DNA from 4 places in the Paenibacillus sp. Marseille-Q9583 genome. Region 2 is predicted to be linked to each of the others. Evidence: riboswitches for the same ligand, from Rfam matches in the RefSeq annotation. Region 2 holds a riboswitch; each other region holds the start of a gene.
The links. A riboswitch is a leader RNA that binds a small molecule or an ion and turns the genes downstream of it on or off. The one in region 2 is predicted to bind cyclic di-GMP.
Positions count from the first base shown of each region.

Region 1: linked by a shared signal. The riboswitch ahead of ACWNM1_RS03605 (anti-repressor SinI family protein) and the one ahead of ACWNM1_RS18335 (choice-of-anchor A family protein) in region 2 are both predicted to bind cyclic di-GMP.
Region 3: linked by a shared signal. The riboswitch ahead of ACWNM1_RS02335 (glycosyl hydrolase) and the one ahead of ACWNM1_RS18335 (choice-of-anchor A family protein) in region 2 are both predicted to bind cyclic di-GMP.
Region 4: linked by a shared signal. The riboswitch ahead of ACWNM1_RS11215 (thiamine pyrophosphate-binding protein) and the one ahead of ACWNM1_RS18335 (choice-of-anchor A family protein) in region 2 are both predicted to bind cyclic di-GMP.

Region 1 is NZ_CDRJTB010000004.1:87,627-89,809, forward strand. Features, by position in the region: gene ACWNM1_RS03600 (2-oxoglutarate dehydrogenase E1 component) at 1-779, opposite strand, end outside; cyclic di-GMP riboswitch class I at 1,251-1,335, shown strand; gene ACWNM1_RS03605 (anti-repressor SinI family protein) at 1,363-1,518, shown strand; gene ACWNM1_RS03610 (helix-turn-helix domain-containing protein) at 1,726-2,055, opposite strand.
Region 2 is NZ_CDRJTB010000041.1:128-2,310, reverse strand. Features, by position in the region: gene ACWNM1_RS18340 (hypothetical protein) at 295-687, opposite strand; cyclic di-GMP riboswitch class I at 1,179-1,269, shown strand; partial or broken gene ACWNM1_RS18335 (choice-of-anchor A family protein) at 1,381-2,183, shown strand, end outside.
Region 3 is NZ_CDRJTB010000002.1:119,693-121,875, reverse strand. Features, by position in the region: gene ACWNM1_RS02335 (glycosyl hydrolase) at 1-1,214, opposite strand, end outside; cyclic di-GMP riboswitch class I at 1,227-1,306, opposite strand; gene ACWNM1_RS02330 (sugar phosphate nucleotidyltransferase) at 1,443-2,183, opposite strand, start outside.
Region 4 is NZ_CDRJTB010000018.1:71,488-73,670, forward strand. Features, by position in the region: gene ACWNM1_RS11210 (methyl-accepting chemotaxis protein) at 1-514, shown strand, start outside; cyclic di-GMP riboswitch class I at 705-799, shown strand; gene ACWNM1_RS11215 (thiamine pyrophosphate-binding protein) at 918-2,183, shown strand, end outside.

The DNA of each region.
Region 1 (2,183 bases), on a different contig from region 2:
AAAATATGTGCAAGAACGTTGAGGCGACCACGATGCGCCATGCCCATCAGAATATGCTCTGCGCCGTCATGCGCAGCAGCGCGTACGATTTCATCCAGCATCGGTACGAGAGCGTCATTGCCTTCCAAACTGAAACGCTTCTGACCCACAAAGGTTTTGTGGAGGAAGGTTTCGAATTGCTCTACTTGGATCAGGCGGTTTAGCAGCTCTTTACGTTCTGCATTATTTAAAGGCGCTGGTGAGCTTGTGGATTCTGCCTGTCTGTTCAACCATTTCAGTTCTTGTTCTTCATGCACATGCCCGAATTCATAGGCGATTGTCTTGGTGTAAGCCTGACGCATACGCTGAACTGCATCCCATCCGGTATGCACATCATTCGGCGCATTCTCCCAAATGAGCGTGGCAGGTAGTGCGATCAGATCCTCACGAGTCAGCTCATAGGTCTCGAGTTCAAGATATTTAGCCATGGGATTGTGATCGCGCTCAAGCGGATCAATATCAGCGGCCATATGGCCATATATACGAATATTAGCGATTAGCTTGGAAGCTCTTACTGCCTTTCTAAGCCATTCGGTGTCTCCCGAAATGCGAGGCTGTGGAGCCGGTTCGCTATCCGGTGTTAGGGGTGGGGGACCCGAATTTGTAAAAAGCTCGCGATAATTATTCTCTACGGTGGAAGGATCTTTCACAAACTGTTCATATCTTTCTTGAATGTAGCCTAAATTGGGTCCGTAATACTTACTCCAAATGGATTCGTTATAGGGCTCTTTGGCTGCCATGAATACATCCTCCTTAACGGATGAACTCCATACGTGACATTTTGTGTCAACGCTTACTGGAGCTGTGATGATTGCGGTTTCATTTCTCATCTTATTGTGCTACTTTCCACACGTGTAATCAATTCATTCTTTCGTCCAATACGTTCGCAAAATGGTATGGGTTAGCTTGTTCTAATGAAAAGAACGCTGTTTCTTCTCATTACCCATTCCTAAGGCCCACTAAAATGATTCTAATATCCTTATTTTTAACTAATAGGGAAGGAAGTATTATTATATTGGCTTAATTAATTTTATGAATGGGACGAGTATCGTGTTAATAGGACAAGATATCGCACAAAAGCGCTTCTATTTTTTGTTTTTTAATGGAAAAACTAATCAGAAATCGACACACTTTTCCACTTTAGTATAGTATAATGTTATTGCAGTTAGCGATTTTCATATATTTCAAAGTAGATCCTTTCGCGTAAAGGGTCCAGTAAAAGGTAAACCTGCCGAAAGGCAGGGGCACAAAGTCGCGGGTCTAAGGTAGAAATACTATGACAGCCGGATTGCCTGGGGACGTAAAATCTTAGGAGGAGATTTTTTGGACAAGTCCAACCAGGGAAGCAACAGAGAACAGCAGGTCATTGATCTAGACGTTGAGTGGGTACATTTATTATTAGCAGCTAAGAAGGCTGGCATAAAGGCAGATGAAATTCGTCGATTCTTTCATGAGAAGACAGTGCAAGCCGTGCAGTAATACATTTAGTGCGTTATATTTTGAAAAGGGGCCCAGCGATAACTCGCTGGGCCCCTTTTCGGTATAAAGCAAAATGTAAGTTTCACAACGAATATGATCATTGATTCTGCTAGAATTCAAACGCCTCCGCAGTCCATGTTAGGAGGGTGAAGGCGCTTATGTTTAATAGTATGAGTAGAAGAGGATCTTATCAGGTCAGGTGGAATATTAATCCTTCTGATCAAGGCGCCATTTCTGGTAGTCCAGAAACTCCTTGAATTCGCGTTTGCTTATGCCTGAGGCCATAGCTTCCTGCACCAATCGGAACCATTCCGAATCTAAAGGTGACTCCTCAGCATCATTAGGTTCTCCATAGAGCAAAGCGTGGATGGATACCTGAAGCGCATCGGCGATCTTTTCGATAAACTGGATTGAAGGATTGGATTGGATGTTTCTCTCCACATTGCTAAGATACGACTTAGCAACATCCGCTCTGTCCGCAAGCTCAGATAGGGAGAATCCCTTTTCTAGGCGGAGATGCTGGATACGTTGGCCCATATTTTGTGGCACTATGCTGACGCCCCTCCGTAATTTTTGTTATTAGTATAGCAAATATCAATAAATTCGACAAAGTTTATTGTAAAAAGAAGAGCAGCATCTACTTATCCGCTTTCCGGAATAAGAAT
Region 2 (2,183 bases):
GGACGTTTTGCTTGAAAGCTTGAGGATGTTCTTCCGCTGAGTTTTCCTATCCCGGCTAAAGGTAGATTAAGCTTGTGGGAGCATCCAGATCTAGCCTAAGCGACGAATTGAAGTTTTTAATGTAATTTTCATGTGACCATCATCTTATTTTCAGGTTCAAGGTATATATTGAAGACACCAAACACCCCCCAGTGTTTTGTGGTATAAATCTCTCGGGTCTTGCCAACTCCCATGGTAAGGCCTATTTTTTTGTTCGCTAATTAAATGGGGGAGGGGGGCAGCTTCTTCGCTACTTCACTTAATCTGATACTGCTCTTCATAGCTCTTAAAAGATGAAATATCCAGACCGAGATATCTGCGCATATGAATGGCAGCTTGGGCAGCGACAATGTCGTTTAACAGCAGCATTCGTTCATGGTATCCACGACATATAAATTTGGCCTCTATCCCCGTGTTAAGTCTGTTCTGCTCATAAACCTTGATTCCCCTTTTTCTCATCTCTGAACGAACATCTCTTAGATCTGTTGTAGCAACTGCTGCGGCTGTTTCAAGAACCTCCAAATAGGGGGTGGGTGTTCGTAAATGTGCAGATAGAATGGCGGAATCCCGTTCGAAAGCTGATAAAATCATCGGAAGCAATAAATAAGATTTCACCAGCATGTTGTCCCTGCTTTCAGCTCTATGCATAAATCTCATCACCTCTAATGGGAACGTATATTCGTATTCTACCCCGATATTCCAAAAATAATCAATGGTATTTCTAAACAGCTAGTCCAATGTGATTGAATTCACAACTAAATTAGAAAGAATAAAATATATTAAAATTGTAATAATAAAAAATAATGCTTCAGACTTATATAAAGGGAGAATTAGGATGAAAGAAGAAGGAAGTCTCCGCCGTGGAATGGTATTTGGTTTGATTCTAAGTATTCCATTATGGATATCGATATTAGGTTGGATAAAGTTACTTTAAAATTGAAGGAAAACCTTTGTGTGAAGCGCCTTTAGGCGCTTTTTTTGTGCTTGCTTACGCGTATGAATATCAAAAGGAATTGATTGACAATTGTGGGGATGGAGCGCTAAACTATTATTAGTTCAAAAGTATTAAAAGTCATAGACGATTATTTAATAGGATGCTTAAAATGCTAGTTCTAATCTGCAAGTCAATACATATATTATCATGATAATAGCAAACCGCCTGAAAGGGTGGGACGCAAAGTCCAGGAGTCTAAAGTGTCTTAAATGCGCTATGACCGTCCGACTGCCATGAGAAGGGAATTCCACTTCTTTTTTGGCGGTCTTTTTTTGTTGTTAGGTCCTTTAGAGTTTCTGGTAATTATTCTGATTAAATATAAATCATAGATTTAGGAGGTGTGCTTTTTGAAAAGAAGAATAAAACCGCTGCTTGCACTAGTATTAGCGGGGATATTGACGGTAGGTAGTGGGCTTTCCTCTTTGGGAGCCGGGACTGTTAATGCTAGTTCTACTACACTCGGGATTGCAGGAAACTACAATGTGTTTATCCTAGGGGATGTTACAACCTTTTCGGATACGGAGGGAAGGTTTGCTGCTGGAGGTAATGTTACTTTAACCAACTACAGCGTTGGTGATAGGCTAAGTGCTGCTGAGATCTCCTTCACTGACACACTTGTTGTTGGAGGGAATCTTACTTTCAACAATGGCTCTGTTTACGGGAATATCGTGCACGGGGGAAGTTTTGCAGGTAATGTAACGATTAATAGCGGAGGAACCAGAACTTCGGGAAATCCGATTGACTTTGTGGCCGTAGGCCAGTTTTTGAAGGATAAATCAGCTGAACTAGCAGCAATACAAGCCAATGGAACAACAAAGTATGAATATGGCGGTCTTACATTGACAGGCACAGACCCTGTGGTCAATGTTTTTAATGTTTTAGGAGATAACGTCTCTACTAATCACGGATTCACAATTAATGTTCCTTCCGGCTCTACTGCAATTATTAATATTGATGGTTCAAGCGTAAAAATGAAAAATTTCGCATTCCTACCTAATGGTGCATTGAACAGCAAGAAAATTTTGTTTAACTTTAGTCAAGCCACATATCTTGATATGGCAGGAATAAATGTAATGGGGAGTGTGCTTGCTCCCTACGCTGATGTAGATTTTATTAATGGTCAGGTTAACGGAACATTCGTGGCGGCTTC
Region 3 (2,183 bases), on a different contig from region 2:
TGCCGCCAATTGAAATCGATAATTGCATCAGTTCTAGTAAGAGCTGCTGCTCCCGACAGCTGGATGTTGTTATAATATTCACCTGCAAGCCCCTTCGCAAGAGGAATTGCTGCCTCACCCTCTTCTTCGGGAGGTGCCGGCACTGGTGCTGCGCTAGGCGTGGGTGCCAAGCTATCATTTAATTTATCTCTAGTCAGGGTATAGTTGCTATTCATAAATGTTTTGATTGTATCTGTACTGTTATTCTCGTAAAGCATTTTTCCCCAGCTCATCATATACGTCCATTTACTTTGTGTTTGCTGAAGCTTCTCCAGATTTGGCATTTCACCATTCTCCCCGATCGCAATCGGTTTGCCAGCGGCTAGAGTCAACAAGCTGTCATAGTATTTTTGCTGGTAATCATTTTCGTATATATCTGCTGCCAGAATATCTACTTTATCTGCTCCTGGATAAGTTAACGCATAAGGATCTGACCAAACATTCGGAGCATTCGGACTCCATACCCATAACAAATTATTTAATTTATGAACGTTAACAAAACGGTCATACATAATATTCCAAAGTTTAGAAAAGTTATTTTTCTTCCCCCACCAGAACCAGTTTCCGTTCATTTCATGATAGGGTCTCCAAAGCACCGGAACATTGGCATCGCGCAAGCTTTTTAAAGAGACTGCCACCTTATCAAGTTCAGCGATCAGACTGTTATATTGCTTGGTACCCGGTGTAACGTAACTATTGAACTCATTCTGACTAAGTGTTTTTTTCACATTATCCCAGTCATAAGAGGTGCCCGGCAGGTTAGCATGAAAAGTCATAGCTACAATCCCGCCCGCTTTATTCCAGTTGATGGCGCTGTTCACCACATTTTGACGCTGCCAGGCCATCGTTCCGTCTGACTGACCGCTGATCGCGCCCAGTTCATAACCATGAAGAGCCGCATATTGTCCGCTGGTTCCCTTCAGCATATTGTTAATTTCATCTGGACTTTCTAAATAGTCGTGTTGGCCAGCAATAATACCTTTTCCTGAAATTGAGTAAAAATAGTTAAGCAGCTTTACGGCTTCAGGTGAGGCTCCTGGGGTAACTGGCGTTCCAGAATTTGAAGCAGCTATGACAACAGACGGCGAAATTCCAACAGTAAGCGGAAGTGCAGTCAGAAACAAGACGAGTGACAGAAATGCGCCAAATAATCGATACGTACGGTAAGCTTTCAAAATAATCTCCCTTTCGGTAGCCAGGCTGCCACTCTTTCGAAGGCCCTATAGCTTTGCGTCCCTACCTTTCGATAGGTTTGCCTTTTCAATTTAAGAGAAATAATCTCTCTTACCGTAAGTATCGACGACAATTAATGATATATTTAGTGTTTTTATGACTTTTTTTGATAATTGAGTCAATTTACCTGTTTCAAGAAATTTTGGATTGGTTAAATAGATAGGTTAGACCTATGAAATGAATTGTTGTAGTTCTATATCATTCCAGTCTAAAGTAATACGAATGTTATCTTCTTCTACTAATTCAGAACCCGTCTGTACCTCTATAAACTCGACATCCGTCAAAGCAAGGATCGCGTGTTTCGTTCCTTCCGGTATACGTACCACGTCCCCAGCCTTCACATTATGTTTTTTCTCATTCAGCACAATACTTGCTTCTCCGCTGACGATTGTCCATATTTCACTACGCTTGCGATGTAATTGATAGCTGATATTATTCCCCTCAGATATAAAAATCCGTTTGGTCAGCACTTCATTGCCTTCATCATATTTCACATAATCAATAACTTTGTAATGACCCCAGCGGCGTTCCTCGTACATCGGTCTTTGTTCAAAGGTCTTCAGCACTTCTTTAATCCGTGGGCTCTCAGCTTTATGGGTAACTAGAATCCCATCCGGGCTAGCCGCAATGATCAGATCCTTCGCACCAATTACCGTAATCGGAATATCCAGCTCATTAATCAAGCAAGTCCCCTCAGAATCCGCCGTTACAAAACCTTTTCCTACATGCTTGCTGCTCATTTCCTCTGTCAGCGTATTCCACGTTCCAAGATCCTTCCAGAATCCATCATACGGCTGTACTACAATATGTTCTTCTTTCTCCACCACTTCATAATCAAAGCTGATGGAAGACAATAGCTTATACTGCTTCTGCAATTCTTCATATCCTAAAGGCAACCCTTTACGCTGCAA
Region 4 (2,183 bases), on a different contig from region 2:
CAACCTCTTATCGCTGAATGCCTCCATCGAAGCTGCACGTGCAGGAGAGCATGGTCGAGGTTTTGCTGTAGTCGCACAGGAGGTTCGTAAACTTGCCGAGGAATCAACAGCTTCAACGAAGGAAGTCTTTGGCTTAGTTCGGAGCATCGAAACTGATATCAAACAAGCGATTGACAATATCGCTATCAACGAAGAAGTCGTACAGGTACAGAATGAGATGATCACTCAATCTGCTCATATCTTTGCTCAAATTGTGCAAAGTGTGCAGTATATTACCGAGCAAATCTCTTCCTTCTCTGCTGAAAGTGATCTGATGTTAGAAAGTGCCTTGAAAATCTCAAGTGCAATAGAGAATATCTCTGCAATCACACAGCAAACCGCTGCCGGCACCGAGGAAGTATCCGCCGCTATGAATGAACAAATTAATGCCCTGCAGTCCGTCGCTGAAGAAACGGAGAAAATGACACAGGCTGTATTTAATCTACAGAAGACTATCCATATTTTCAAGTTTTAAGTCATTTGCAAATCATATAAACAAGTCCAAAAACTCCTTCTAAGTTTTGACTTAGGGGGAGTTTTTTTATATCTATTATTTCATAGGTTGGACAAGACTTTCGTCAAAATTCGAGTTAATTTGCGAAAATATATTGACAAAGGTTCTCTAGGAATATATTGTAAAGGAAAATTCTTCTTATAAATTTTAAAATTAATATTGGCAAAATCTTCGAAAGAGGATGACGCAAAACCATGGATCTACAGCCTCATTTATATCAGAGGCCATGACTGCCAGGTTGCAGAAAACCAAGACGACTGAACAATTGTTCAGTCTCTATGGCGATTTATGCCACCAACCTGTGCCCTAATTCAGAGCACAGGTTTTCTAATGTTTGATTTTAAAATAACAATCAACTTGTGAGGTGTATTTTTTGAAGACAGTCGCAGATTACATGTCGGAAGCACTACGGAACCTAGGTGTTACCCATTCCTTTGGTATTATCGGGAAATCCATTTGTCCTATTGTTCTTAAAATGGTAGATTACGGTATTGAATTTATTCCTGGGAGACATGAGTCCAGTTCCGGCTTCGAAGCAGCCGGGTATGCGCTTAAAACTGGAAAACTAGGTGTAGCTTTTGGTACTTCAGGTCCTGGTGGAACAAACCTATTAACTGCAGCAGCACATGCTAAGGCTAACAACCTACCTGTCCTATTTATTACTGGCCATCAATCTATTAAAGAGCTTGGAATTCCCCAATGTCAGGACTCTACCTCTTTTCTAGCTGATTTAGCTGATATGTTTAGACCTGCCACCTTATATAGCAAGCTTATTGAACGTGGAGATCACTTTAACACAATCTTTAATCATGCCATATCCATTGCCTTGAGCGGTAATCGTGGTCCAGTTCACCTTTGTATTCCCTTTGATGTACAAACGGAATTGCTAGAGGAATGTAATATTGTAATCCCTGAACGCGAATCACTGGTTAGCCATGCTAATATCGACCGAGTACTTGATGCTATAAATAACTCTAAGAATCCAATAATTATCGCGGGTAAAGGCGTTAACCGCTCTGGAGCACATAGTGAGCTAATTCAATTAGCGGAAACATTTAATATTCCTGTAGTTACATCTCCAGGTGGTAAAGGGGCTATAGCTTGGGATCATCCACTCTATCATGGTCCAATTGGAGTAGGCGGTTGTACCCATGGGGATGACTTGCTGAATCAAAGTGATCTATTTATCGTTCTTGGCTCACGTTTAAGTGATATGACTATTTGTAATCTTAAAAGGGAAAATCATCCTGCAACATTAATTCAGTTTGATAGCGATCCGACTTTTGTCGGAAAAATATTGTTCTCTAAAACGATTCCAGTGACTGGAGATCTACGCGACAATCTAGTTTACTATCTCAATAATATTGACACGAACAACATCACAAAACGCGAAGCACCGACAAATTCTGATTATACCGAAGAGCCTCCGATTTTACCAAACCTTTCACTTGCATCGGTCTTGAGTACGATGAGTGATTTGATTCCTTATAACAGCACAGTCTTTGTTGATGATGGTAGTCACGGTTTCCATGCTGCGAAATGGTACAAGGTTAAAAAACCGGGCAGTTTTGTTTTCGATGCTTACTTTGCTTGCATGGGTAATTCCATTGGGATGGCGATTGGTGCAAAG